Regions from separate parts of the Salinivibrio costicola subsp. alcaliphilus genome, predicted to be linked through region 1. Evidence: predicted binding sites of a transcription regulator. Region 1 holds the regulator's gene; each other region holds the start of a gene.
The links. Region 1 encodes CRP, which controls carbon source genes, mostly activating them, when cyclic AMP is high. Its sites were predicted from a motif close to TGTGANNNNNNTCACA; they were not measured.

Region 1 (4,415 bases):
TTATCCCATGGCATCAATGGAAGGGGATCAGGTGGTACTGCCTGAGACGTTCGCCCCCGGTATTCCGACTCAACAAGATTAAGGAGACCAACATGGACAGTGGCCAAGCGTTATTCGATAAATTATGGCAAGACTATATTAACCGTCTTTGCCCATCGGCACATCAGGTACATGCCTTGCTCGAAGAAGGGCAGCCTTTAATCAATGATCATATTGCCTTGCGGACATTTGGTTTGCCCAAGGTTGGGCTTGAGGTCTTGGCGCGCCCCTTCCTGGCGCTAGGCTATCAGCAAAAAGGGGACTATACCTTTGAAGCGAAAAAGCTCAATGCCTGCCATTTCGAGCACCCCGATCCTTTGATGCCGAAAGTGTTTATCAGTGAATTGATGGTCGAGCAATGCTCGCCTGCGCTGCAAGCCATTGTTCATAAGCTGGTGACACAAGTCGATGCGTCGTCACTAACAGGGAGCGATTTTCTTCATCAGGGGCGGCTTTGGGACATCGATAGCGCCACCTATCAAGCGCTTGCTGAGGAGAGTGAATACGCGTCCTGGGTAGCCGCGCACGGTTATGGCGCGAATCATTTCACAGTGAGTGTCAATCAGTTAAAGGCGCATGATCATTGCCAATCGGTTAATCAAAAGCTGCGAGACAATGGCTTTGCAATTAACGAAGCGGGTGGGGAAGTAAAAGGGGACGCATCCGTTTATCTGGAGCAATCCTCCACCATGGCTGACCGTGTCCCTGTTGTTTTCCCTGATGGCACGCAAACCATTCCAGGTGGGTTTTATGAGTTTGCTAAGCGTTATGTGTTGCCCAACGGTGAGTTGTACCAGGGGTTTGTTGCCGCTTCAGCGGATAAAATTTTTGAGAGCACGCACTAACAAATAGTGGATATAACGAGGCCTAAACGGTTAAGGAAGAGTTCGCTCTTCCTTTTTTTTGTTTTAAAAAGAAAAACCGACGCCAGGGCGTCGGTTGGTGATACAGAGAGCGGCGCGATTAGCGTGTGCCGTATACCACGATGGTTTTACCATGGGCTGAAATAAGATTTTGCTCTTCCAGCATTTTAAGAATACGCCCCACGGTTTCACGTGAACAACCAACGATTTGGCCAATTTCTTGACGTGTGATCTTAATTTGCATGCCATCAGGGTGCGTCATGGCATCGGGTTGCTTCGCTAAATTCAACAAGGTTTGCGCAATACGGCCCGTGACGTCCAGGAAGGCAAGATCCCCCACTTTTTGGCTGGTCACTTGCAAACGGCGCGCCATTTGTGAGGACAAACGCATTAATATATCAGGGTTAACCTGGATCAGTTGGCGGAACTTTTTGAATGAGATTTCTGCCACTTCACAAGGAGACTTAGCCCGAACCCAAGCGGTACGCTCCTGATCATCTTCGAAAAGGCCTAGCTCACCGATAAAATCACCTTGGTTAAGATAAGACAGGATCATTTCCTTGCCTTCTTCATCTTTGATTAGAACGGCGACAGACCCTTTCACGATGTAATACAAGGTCTCCGCTTTTTCGCCTGCATGAATCAGCGTGCTTTTAGACGGATACTTGTGGATGTGACAATGTGAAAGGAACCACTCGAGTGTAGGGTCTGTTTGAGGTTTTCCTGGAACCATATAACTTATTTCCTCTGCATGTGTTGCCCGGCAACAACGTCCTATCTTTGTCTGAGGGGTAACCCACCAGATCTATGCACAGAATACGAAGTCTGGGCGCGGGCTACAAGCTCACTGTATGTTAACAAGAGTGTATCTTTTTTTGTTAGCAATTTCTTGATTTTGATCTAGGCCAACCGCCTAAAAACCTGGCAAAAACGTGGCTAAGATCACGGCTTGAGAAGTAATACACGATAGATGCGCTACGCCCTAGCCAATCTTGCCTTTTTCGATTAGCTGCTGAATCAATGGACGGATGATAAGTTCCATCGCAAAGCCCATCTTACCGCCTGGCACGACGAGTGTATTATGCCGTGACATAAAAGACCCCGTGATCATTTGCAGCAGATAAGGAAAGTCGACGTTTTTCATCCCTCGAAAGCGGATCACCACAAAGCTCTCATCCAACGAAGGAATGCCTTTGGCGTTCAGTGGGTTGGAGGTATCGACCGTCGGCACCCGTTGAAAGTTAATGTGAGTGCGTGAGAATTGCGGCGTAATATAATGCAAATAATCGTCCATCGACCGCACAATTGAGTCGGTGACCGCTTCGCGTGAGTGGCCCCTATCGCGGGTATCGCGGACAAATTTCTGAATCCACTCAAGGTTGACGATCGGGACCATACCAATCAATAGGTCGACATGTTGGGAGACATTGACCTCACCATCAACCACACCGCCGTGCAAGCCTTCGTAAAATAGTACGTTGGTATTGTCGGGTAAATCCTGCCATGGTGTGAAGGTCCCTGGCATTTGATTGTAGGGCACCGCTTCATCAAAGGTATGCAAGTAGCGGCGATATTTGCCTGTGCCGAGTTCACCGTACTCACGGAAAAACTGCTCTAATCGCGGAAAATCATTGGCGGTGGGGCCAAAGTAACTAATGTGCCGTCCTTGCTCACGTGCTTTACGGATCTCGACGTCCATTTCCGGTCGCGTAAAGCGATGGAAACTGTCCCCTTCTAGCCACGCCGCTTTGATGTTCATCATCTGGAACATCTTACGGAATGCTTCGGACGTGGTGGTGGTCCCTGCTCCTGAAGAGCCGGTGACCGCGATGATTGGATGTTTAGCCGACATGACGCGCCCTGTCATTCAGTCTGAATGTGTATCGCTGTTTATTGCGTACAGCGATGCTAAGATCTGAGTGCTTCCTTACGACGAATATCCACTGTCTCGTGCAACTCAGAATACACAATCACGGCGTCGCCGGATTGCAGTTGTTGGCGAACATCCGCCACTTTTTGTGCAAAGCTGACTTCCTGCTCACCATAATCGGTTCCTTCCCGTAACACAAAGTGCTCGATTAAACGAGTCAGTGTTTCCTCAGGGACCGATTGCCAAGGAACCATCATACTACATCACCTTTTGTTGATTTATGGCTGAGACGTTAGGGTGCTTGATGCTGATATTGTGAATCAGCTCGCATTTTACCCAATCATTCAACACAATGCAGTCGATCAATGTGCGTCGGTCTTTTTTGCTTTGCGTGGCGTCCCTTTTTAACGGGACGAGCAAAGGCGTGAGGCTAACCAGTGAGGCACCGACTGCTCCAGCCAGAACTGTGGCTGGCGCCAACTGCCGGTAACAAAACCAACATGCCCACCATGCTCGCTCAGTTGATAGTCAATATTCGCGGGCAGAGGCGAGGTTGGGATCACTGCGTCGGTCATAAAGGGATCGTCTTTCGCATGGATAATCGCAAGTGGGACCGTAATAGCGTCAAGGACAGATAAACCACTACAGCTTTGATAGTAGTGTTGAGCATCGTCAAAGCCATGCAGCGGTGCGGTGACCGTTTGATCAAACTCGAACAGAGTTTTAATCTTTGGCCGCTCCCCAGCATGCCACCGACCCACTTTTTGGTGTCGGGTAAGTTTTTCCGATAAGGTTTGTCGCATCGACCGTAGCAAATACGCTTGATAAACACGGGAAAACCCTTGTTGAATACGGGTCGAGCACGCCGCTAAATCGAGCGGGGGAGAAATGGCACAACCACAACTGACAATCGGATCATGCTGATAGTCGGCCAGGTAGCGCACCAACATGTTTCCTCCCAAAGAGACTCCCACAGCGGCAATCTCATTGTTCGGGTAGGTCTGGCGTAAATAGGTCAAAAATGCTCGAGCGTCCTCCGTTTCGCCGGAATGATAAGTCCGCGGCGCGCGATTAAGACGGCCACTGCAACCGCGAAAATGCATCACCACACCGCACCAGCCTTGCTGTTTAAAAGCGGCCAATAATCCATTGGCATAAGGGCTATCAAAGCTTCCTGCCAGACCATGAAACAAGACAATAATAGGCTGTCCTACTTCGGGATGATGCGTCCATGCAAGATCGACAAAGTCACCGTCAGGCAGATCAAACGCTTGCCAAATAGGCGCAAAAAGCGGTTGCCGGCGCAGCAGGCGTGGCAGTAAGGTTTGCAGATGCGCATTACGGGCAGTTGGAATGGGATTAAAGGGTGTCATCATCGTCTGCTCCATCCTCTTTTGTAGGCCGGTCTACCCGTAGTGGTGTATAGAGATTTCGGGCAGAGGGGGATAGCTGGCGGCAATAATAGGCCAAGGGAGACGCGGCTTGTGTGAGCCAGGATTGACGATTAAGCACTTCAATCAAGTCTTGTTGCTGGAACTTTTCTAAACTGAGTTCAAAGTTGAGCATTTTTTTATATTGGCCGGTTCCCACGCGTGGCTTGAGATCGCGTCTTAGATGGCGATAAGCGATCAGCAAATGTTCAG
Region 2 (4,415 bases), on a different contig from region 1:
GGATCTCGACGTTAGCGCCATCCATGGTACCAATGGTCAAGGCACCGTTAAGGGCCATTTTCATATTACCCGTGCCCGACGCTTCTTTACCGGCCATTGAGATTTGCTCTGACACATCGGCCGCTGGAATGATAATTTCTGCCATGCTTACGCGGTAGTCTGGAATAAACACCACTTTAAGCTTATCGCCAACGCGTGGATCGTTATTGATCGTTTCGGCCACCTTGTTGATAGCGAAAATGATCGATTTTGCCAGTTCATAACCTGGGGCTGCTTTAGCGGCAAAAAAGACCACTCGTGGCGCCATGTCAAAGTTTGGCTCGTTGAGCAAGCGCTGATAGAGCGAAATTACATGCAATAGATTCAAGTGCTGACGCTTATATTCGTGTAGACGCTTGATCTGAACATCGAAAATCGCATCGGTGTTAAGCGTGATATCGAGGTTGGATTTTACCCAGTCAGCAAGGCGCTGTTTATTGCGCTTCTTGACCGCCATGAAGGTTTTCTGAAAATCAGCGTCGTCAGCATATTGTGCAACCTGCTCGAGTTGCTCAAGCTGTGCTGGCCACTGCTCGCCAATTTTTTCACTGATCAAGTTTGATAAATCAGGATTACAGAACTTCAACCAACGACGCGGTGTAATGCCGTTTGTCACATTTTGAATGCGACCTGGATAAAGCGCATCAAACTCAGGGAATAAATCACGTTTAACCAACTGTGAGTGCAAGGCCGCGACACCGTTGACAGCATAAGAGCCAATCACACACAGATTCGCCATGCGCACCATGCGCTCACCTTGATCATCGATCACGGATAACACTTGCTGTTTGCGCACATCACCAGGCCACTTTTGCTCCACGTCTTGTAAGAAACGATGATTGATCTCGAAAATGATCTCCATATGGCGAGGAAGAAGCTCTGCCATGAGCGATTCACTCCACGTTTCAAGCGCTTCAGGTAATAACGTGTGGTTCGTGTAAGCGAAGGTACGGCTAGCAATGGCCCACGCTTCATCCCAACCTAAGCGATAATCATCTAGCAACACACGCATCAGTTCAGGAATGGCGATCGTTGGGTGAGTATCGTTAAGCTGAATGGTTTCATACTCCGGCAACGCCGCCAACGCATGTCCGGCTTCCAAGTGACGGCGAAGGATGTCACCCACTGAGGCGGCGCTATGGAAGTACTGCTGCATTAAACGCAGCGTCTTGCCCGCATCATGATTATCGTTGGGGTAAAGGACTTTAGTCAGGTTACCCGCATCAATATCAGCTTGCTGCGCATGAGTGTACTCGCCCGCATTAAAAGCATCAAGCGCGAACGGTGTCAGTGCTCGACCTTCCCACAAACGCAATGGATAAACGGTGTTACTTTGGTAACCGACAATGGGTAAGTCCCAAGGCATTGCCTGGATTTTCAAGCTTGGCACCCATTGACGATAGGTATGCCCCGCTTCCTCAACAACCTCAACATGGCCATAGAAACCAATGGTTTGAGTCAAATCTGGACGGACGACTTCCCAAGGGTAGCCTTCTGGCTCACGCCATGCATCAGGCGCTTCTTGCTGGGCCCCTTGGTCGAAAGATTGGCGGAAAAGGCCATACTCGTAATGTAAGCCATAGCCAACAGCTGGATATTGCTGTGCCGCAAGTGAATCCATAAAGCAAGCGGCGAGACGCCCAAGCCCACCGTTGCCGAGTGACGGGTCACGCTCTTGCTCTAATAAGTCGGTAAGACCCAGACCGAGTTCACCAACGGCCTCAGCAATCACATCGTATAAACCCATGCTAATCAGGTTGTTGCCCGTCAAACGGCCAATGAGAAATTCAAGAGATAAATAGTTAACGCTTTTTGCCTGTTTGATCGCTTGATCGTTTTCAGTCGCCACCAAGTCGCCTGTTGTGTGCTCAGCCAATGCACGCCCTAAGGCAAGGTACCAATCGCGTTGTTGAGCGGTTTCAGGTGCGTGACCTAGCTGGGTCAAGTGTTGGACCATGCTGATTTTAAACGCACTTTTATCAAAGGCATGTTGCTGTTTTGGGGTCATGTCATAACTCTCAATAATGGAATGAAACCTTGATGGCTATTCATCCTGCCCAACTCGAGAGTAACAAACATCCTCCCACTCACAGTGACGGAAAGGAGGAGATGGCAGGGCGTAGAGAGCTGTGTCACACACCAACAGTGAGCCGCCTCTCATCAATCCTAGCATCCACATACAAGCCAGTGATCAACATCACGTTATGGGACAAAAAGCATTCGAAAAGCAGCATGAAAAGTAAGAAATCACTTTTGTTATTTTTGTGCGCCAGCGCAAATTCTATATTTTCCAGGACACATAAATGTACAAAGCTATTTTAAAGGATAGCGAAAACAAAAAACTATTGTGATATAAATCACAAATATAGGGCGTAGATGCACCATTCTGGAGCAATCAACACAAGAGTGGAGAGAGATCATAGTTTGGTATCTAGGAGTCGCATAGACTCCAAGGAGGATAAAGCAGTGTCGCGCTGAGGGGCCGGCACCGTATTTGAGGTTAAGGACAGTGTGTTATGTGGATCCCATCAAAACTTACTCGACCAGGTCGGCTTTATAACGCCATATTGCGCCCTCGGGTGCTCGATATGCTACAACAAGCGCCTCACTATAAATTAGTGATGTTCCGCTCCCCCGCCGGCTATGGCAAAACAACCATGGCCGCACAATGGCTGGCTGATCAGTCCCATGTTGGCTGGTTTAGTATTGATGACAGTGATAATGATAGCTTCCGCTTTATTAACTACTTGTTACAAGCCCTGCATCAAGACACGCAAGAAGGCTGCGCAAACACCATTAAGCTTGCTGAGAAGCGCCAATTCTCATCGCTTCGTGCACTTTTATCCGATGTGTTTGCCGAGTTAGCGAATTTTCATGCCACCAGCTATCTGGTATTGGATGATTATCAGCTTATTGATAACGAAGAAATCCATGAAGCCATGCGTTTTTTCATCAAGCACATGCCGGATAACCTCACTTTGGTCGTCACTTCACGAGCCAACCCGCCATTGGGCACCGCGAACTTGCGTGTTCGTGACTTAATGATCGAAATCGGGAACGAATTACTCGCCTTTGATAACGAAGAGACCACCCGCTTTTTTAATCAACGCGTGGCCGATGGGGTCGATGAGTCAACCGCCAATGCCTTGTGTACCTACGTTGAAGGTTGGCCGTCAGCATTGCAACTGATTGCGATTCAAGCACAGCACCAAAAGCGTACGCTCATGCAAAGCGCGGCCTCGTGTGCCAGCTTTAACCATGCCCACCTTTGGGACTATTTAGCGGAAGAAGTGTTTGATTTACTTGATACTGAAACCCGTCAGTTTTTGATGAAAGTGTCGGTATTAGAAATGTTCAACGATGAATTAGTCTATGCCTTAACGGAGCGCGGCGACGCGTTGGGGATGCTGGAGTCTCTGAACCGCTACGGTTTATTTATTTATCCACTCGAAGGCGACAACAATTGGTTCCGTTTTCACCATCTATTTGCTGAATTTCTTGCCCATGAGCGCCAGGCTCGGATCCCACAGCAGCAACAAACACTGCATCGGCAAGCGGCCTTAGCTTGGCTCAAGCTTGAATCGCCACATCAAGCATTGCGCCACGCACGTTATGGCGAGGATGATGCCCTGTTGGCAGATATTCTGAATCAATATGGTTGGCGGATGTTTAACCGTGGGGAGCTATCGACCCTCGAAGCGGCTATCAGCAAGCTAAATAACGAGTACTTGTACCAGTATCCGAGTTTAAGCCTACTTCGAGCTTGGCTTGCACAAAGCCAGCATCGCTATCATGAAGTGGGTGAGCTATTAGCAAGTGCAGAAAAAGCCTATCAAGCTCGCGAAATACCGCTCGACATTGATTATCAAGGCAATGCCAATGCGCTACTTGCACAGGTGGCAATTAATGCCAACGACCCAGAGCGGGCCATGCGCCTGGCTGAAAAAGCACTTGAGCAACTAGATAGCGCCAATTACCGTGGCCGTATTGTCGCGACATCTGTCGTTGGCGAGGTGAACCATGTGCTCGGCGAGCTCGATCGTGCCTTATCGATGATGCAACAAACGGAAAAACTCGCTCACCAGCACCAAGTGTATCACCAGGCACTTTGGGCAATTTTACAACAAAGTGAAATTCTTCTGGCACAAGGCTATGTGCAAGCGGCATTTGAGCTGCTCGACAGTGCCGATCAACTCATTGAAGATCAGCAATTACACCAAGTTCCTTTACATGAATTTGCTTTACGCCTTCGCGCACAAATTCTTTGGTGTTGGAACCGTTTAGACGAAGCCGAAGCCTGTGCTTACAAGGGGCTCCAAGTGCTAGAGAATCAGCCCCCGAGCAAACATCTACACAGTTATTCCATGCTCGCCCGC
Region 3 (4,415 bases), on a different contig from region 1:
ACCTTGCGCGACCTTGATTTGCAGCACGTCGGCATTAGTTAAGTAGTGCGGGGTGACGCCAAAGCGGCCCGAGGCAATTTGTTTGATCCGAGAATTACGCTCGCTATTGAAGCGACGTGGATCTTCACCGCCTTCTCCAGAGTTGGAGTGACCGCCTAGACGGTTCATGGCAATGGCGAGAGCTTCATGGGCTTCTGGACTTAAAGCGCCAATTGACATAGCGGCTGAATCAAAGCGTTTAAACAGCTCGGTCGCGGGTTCTACGCGCTCGAGTGCAAGCGGCGTTTGTGCTTTTTTCAAGCGCATTAAGTCACGCAAGGTCGCGACCGGACGTTCATTGACCGTGTTGGCGTAGGTTTTGTAATCCATGGTTTCACCCGAGCGGACCGCGCTTTGCAAGTTGGTCACTACATCGGGGTTATAAGCATGGTACTCACCGTCATGCACATATTTGAGCAAGCCACCGTGCTCAAGCGGTTTGCGTTTAATCCACGCGCGACGGGCAAGGTTGATGAGGTCTTGTTGGAAATCGTCAAAATTTGCCCCTTGAATCCGACTCGCGACGCCTTTAAAGCAAAGTTCAATGACATCGTCATGCAGACCTACGGCTTCAAACAGTTGCGAGCAGCGGTAAGACGCAATGGTCGAGATCCCCATTTTCGACATGATTTTGTAAAGGCCTTTATTGATGCCATTACGGAAGTTAACCATGACGTCACGATAAGGTTGGTTGACCGCACCAATATCGACCAAATTAGCCAAAGTTTCGTAGGCTAAATAGGGATAAACCGCGGTGGCGCCAAAACCGAGTAACACCGCAAACTGATGGGCATCACGAGCGCTACCGGTTTCGATGATGATGTTGGCATCACAGCGCAGGTTCTTGCTGACCAAACGTTTTTGCACTGCACCGACGGCCATGGCGGCTGGGATTGGGAGCGTGTCTTTATGAATACTGCGATCGGACAGCACGACCAAGACGGTGCCATCGCGGACACAGCGCTCAGCTTGATCACAAAGGTCAAGGATCGCTTGGTGAAGATCTTTCTCGTTCGGGTTGTAGTTAATATCGAGAACCGTATTGCGGTAATAGGTGTCGTCCAGCTCGAGTAACTGGATCAGATCTGAAAACAGCAGTACGGGCGATTTAAAGGCAACCCGTTCGGCATGGCCATCGGTCTCGCAAAAGACGTTCATCTCGCGACCGATACAGGTCGCCAATGACATCACGTGATTTTCCCGTAACGGATCGATAGGTGGATTGGTGACCTGAGCAAATTTTTGCCGGAAATAGTCACTGACACAGCGCGGACGCGAAGAAAGCACCGCCATTGGTGTGTCATCGCCCATAGAGCCGGTCGCTTCTTGGCCGATATCACCCAAGACCTTGACTACCTGGTCAATCTCTTCGTTCGACATGCCAAACAGCTTTTGATACGTCTTGAGCTGACCATCTTGCAGGTTGCGGCTGCCTTCACTGGTTTGTGGGTCCAGATCTTCAAAAGGCGTCAGGCGACGGACGTGTTGATCGAGCCATTCGCGATAGGGGTGGCGGCTTTTGAGCTCATTATCGATTTCACCCGAGTGCCAAATTTTCCCTTCTCGTGTATCAATGACCAGCAACTCGCCTGGCCCGACACGCCCTTTTTCCTCAACTTCATCCGGTGCGTAATCCCAGATGCCGACTTCAGATGCCAAGGTAATAAATTTATCTTTGGTGATTACATAACGCGCTGGACGCAGACCGTTTCGGTCAAGATTACAGGCCGCGTAGCGACCGTCTGACATCACGATGCCGGCTGGGCCATCCCAAGGCTCCATATGCATCGAATTAAAATCATAGAATGCGCGGAGCTCATCATCCATATCTGGATGATTTTGCCAAGCAGGCGGCACAAGCAGGCGCATGGCTCGGAACAAGTCCATACCACCGGCAAGAAAGACTTCCATCATGTTATCGAGGCTGGATGAGTCTGAACCGGATTCATTCACAAATGGCGCCGCTTGGTATAAATCTGGCAATAATGGCGAGTTAAACTTATACGCACGGGTCCGAGCCCACTGGCGATTCCCTTCAATGGTGTTGATTTCACCATTGTGTGCGAGGTAGCGGAAAGGCTGGGCAAGCGGCCAGCGCGGCTGTGTATTGGTACTAAAACGCTGGTGGAACAAACAAATCGACGACTCAAGGCGAAGATCGGCCAAATCAGTGTAAAAGCGCGGCAGATCTGCCGGCATACACAGTCCTTTATAGACAATGGTTTGGGTCGACAAGCTGGTCACATAAAAATCTGCATCATCGGTGAGGGCCTTTTCGGCGCGACGACGTGCAATGTAAAGGCGACGTTCGAGATCGCGAGCTCGCCAGCCGGCTGGACCATTGATAAAGACTTGCTCAATCACCGGTTGAGACTGTTTGGCGATGTCTCCAAGTACGTCAGAATTGGTCGGTACCGTTCGCCATCCCACCACTGAAAGGGTTTCAGCGTTGATTTCTTGCTCGAAGCGTTGTTTGGCTTGTTGGGCTTTAGCTGGATCGGCGCTTAGAAAAATCATGCCGACCGCGTAAAGGCGGCTAAGCTTCCATTGATTTTGCTCAGCGATAAGGCGGAAAAAGCGGTCTGGCTTTTGCAGCAGCAATCCACAACCATCGCCTGTCTTACCGTCTGAGTTGATACCACCTCGGTGGGTCATGCGGTCAAGTGCAGCGATAGCGGTACGAACCAGTTTGTGGCTTGGCTCTCCCTCTTGGTGGGCAATAAGGCCAAAACCACAGTTATCTTTTTCCAGCATTGGGTTGTACAGCGACATTGCAATTCTCCCTTGCTACTGCGTGATGCGCAGTGATTGCATTTATTGTCGTGATCCTCCTGACCACTCTGAGCGGGCTTAGCCTTGTGACTATGCTCCCGTTATGTTGTGATTTTTTAACGAGATTTGTCGGTTATTGGTTATTTAACTAGCTGTTTTTAAAAACAATAACCGAATCAAATAAGGGGAAAACACGACTCAGCGACCTTCCAAATTAACGGGAAACCCCGCAAAGGTCAAATTTTTGTATGCAACCTTTATGCATATAAAAATGTAAAAAACGACGATTTAAGGTTATGATTTAGCGTGATTTTAATGCGGATAATCAGGGAATAATAGCTATTCGCAATTATGCTTTTTAGTTAAATAATTATTAAATAAAGGCATAATTTGAGTAGATATTCTAATTTTAACAACAAATAGAGAAGGGTGCGTTTTATGCGTCCACTTTCATAGCGAAAATCACTACAGATTGATGTAATAAAATAACAGATGATATTTATAAAGCTGTGAACAGGGTAATTACGCCCCCAATGTAATGTGTGGCAGAATACGATGCGAGTGAAAACTGGATAGAACACATTAGGGACAAGGGCACAGGAGCGGCATGGCGTTTTTTATTTTTTTGCTTGTTTTATTGGCCGGTGGCGTGCTGGGTTACGGATGGCGAGCGCGTCAAGAGACAGTGGCGCTATCTGACTGGCAGGTTTACATGGCCAGCTTGGAAACGCCGCATGCCATTGTGACTGCCGAACAGGGCGACATTTTATATGCCAATGCTGCATGCGTAGACACCTTTTCACTGGTCGATAGCCAACAGCAATTTAAAACCGCTACCCCGCGACAGCAGCAAGCCGTTCAGGCATTCATCCTAGCACAGCCCTGGCCGCAACCTTTTTCTCATGTTGATGCGAAAGTCCGAGCGCCGGGGGCGAATCGGGTGCGTGTCAACGTGCAGTTATCGGGGTTACCGATTCGTTGTCGAGGAAAGCGAGCATGGGTTGTCTCCTTATCATCGACGGATCAGCGCACCCATTGGCAGCTTCATGAGCAAGAGCAAGGCGTACTCTTGAGCGTGATTAACTCGCTGGAGGAGTTGGTGTGCTTTCAAGATGTGGAAGGGAATGTGGTCGGTACCAATGCGGCATTTGATCGTTTTTGGCAAGGCCGTGAGCAAGAGGCCATTGTTTGGCAAGCGGATCAGCCGCTGACGCAGCCTCAAACTGAACGGACATGGGCGACACAACACAATGATGAAAGCTGTTTATTAGAGACCAATATTACCGCACTTAAAAATGATAAACAGGCAATCATTGGTACCTTGTGTATCAGCCACGATGTGACCAACTGGCACCAGATGCAAGAGCGATTACAAAAAGAAGCGCAACAGCGCCAATCCGTTGAGCAGGTCTTAGAGCAACGCAGTCATTTACTCAGTGCGATTTTTAAGTCGAGTATCGATCCGATTGGGATCTATGACCAAGACTACTATCACTTGGCTTGCAACCAAGCTTATGCTGATGCATTAGGCACGACGATTGAGGCGTTGGAAAACGCCCCTGCGCAGAAAGTGGTTGATCCTGATATCTTCGAACAACACCGAC

Region 2: a site for CRP is predicted at 2,161-2,176, ahead of BZJ21_RS07585 (glycogen/starch/alpha-glucan phosphorylase). Genes of this name have one in related genera too.
Region 3: a site for CRP is predicted at 2,897-2,912, ahead of gltB (glutamate synthase large subunit). Genes of this name have one in related genera too.

What each region holds. Positions count from the first base shown of each region.
Region 1 is NZ_MUFR01000002.1:120,650-125,064, forward strand. It holds gene astD (succinylglutamate-semialdehyde dehydrogenase) at 1-82, shown strand, start outside; gene BZJ21_RS01255 (DUF1338 domain-containing protein) at 93-884, shown strand; gene crp (cAMP-activated global transcriptional regulator CRP) at 1,003-1,635, opposite strand; gene BZJ21_RS01265 (phosphoribulokinase) at 1,885-2,754, opposite strand; gene BZJ21_RS01270 (YheU family protein) at 2,811-3,029, opposite strand; gene BZJ21_RS01275 (hydrolase) at 3,177-4,148, opposite strand; gene BZJ21_RS01280 (TIGR02444 family protein) at 4,132-4,415, opposite strand, start outside.
Region 2 is NZ_MUFR01000017.1:38,755-43,169, forward strand. It holds gene BZJ21_RS07585 (glycogen/starch/alpha-glucan phosphorylase) at 1-2,047, opposite strand, end outside; gene malT (HTH-type transcriptional regulator MalT) at 2,556-4,415, shown strand, end outside.
Region 3 is NZ_MUFR01000012.1:65,026-69,440, reverse strand. It holds gene gltB (glutamate synthase large subunit) at 1-2,811, opposite strand, end outside; gene BZJ21_RS05920 (diguanylate cyclase domain-containing protein) at 3,419-4,415, shown strand, end outside.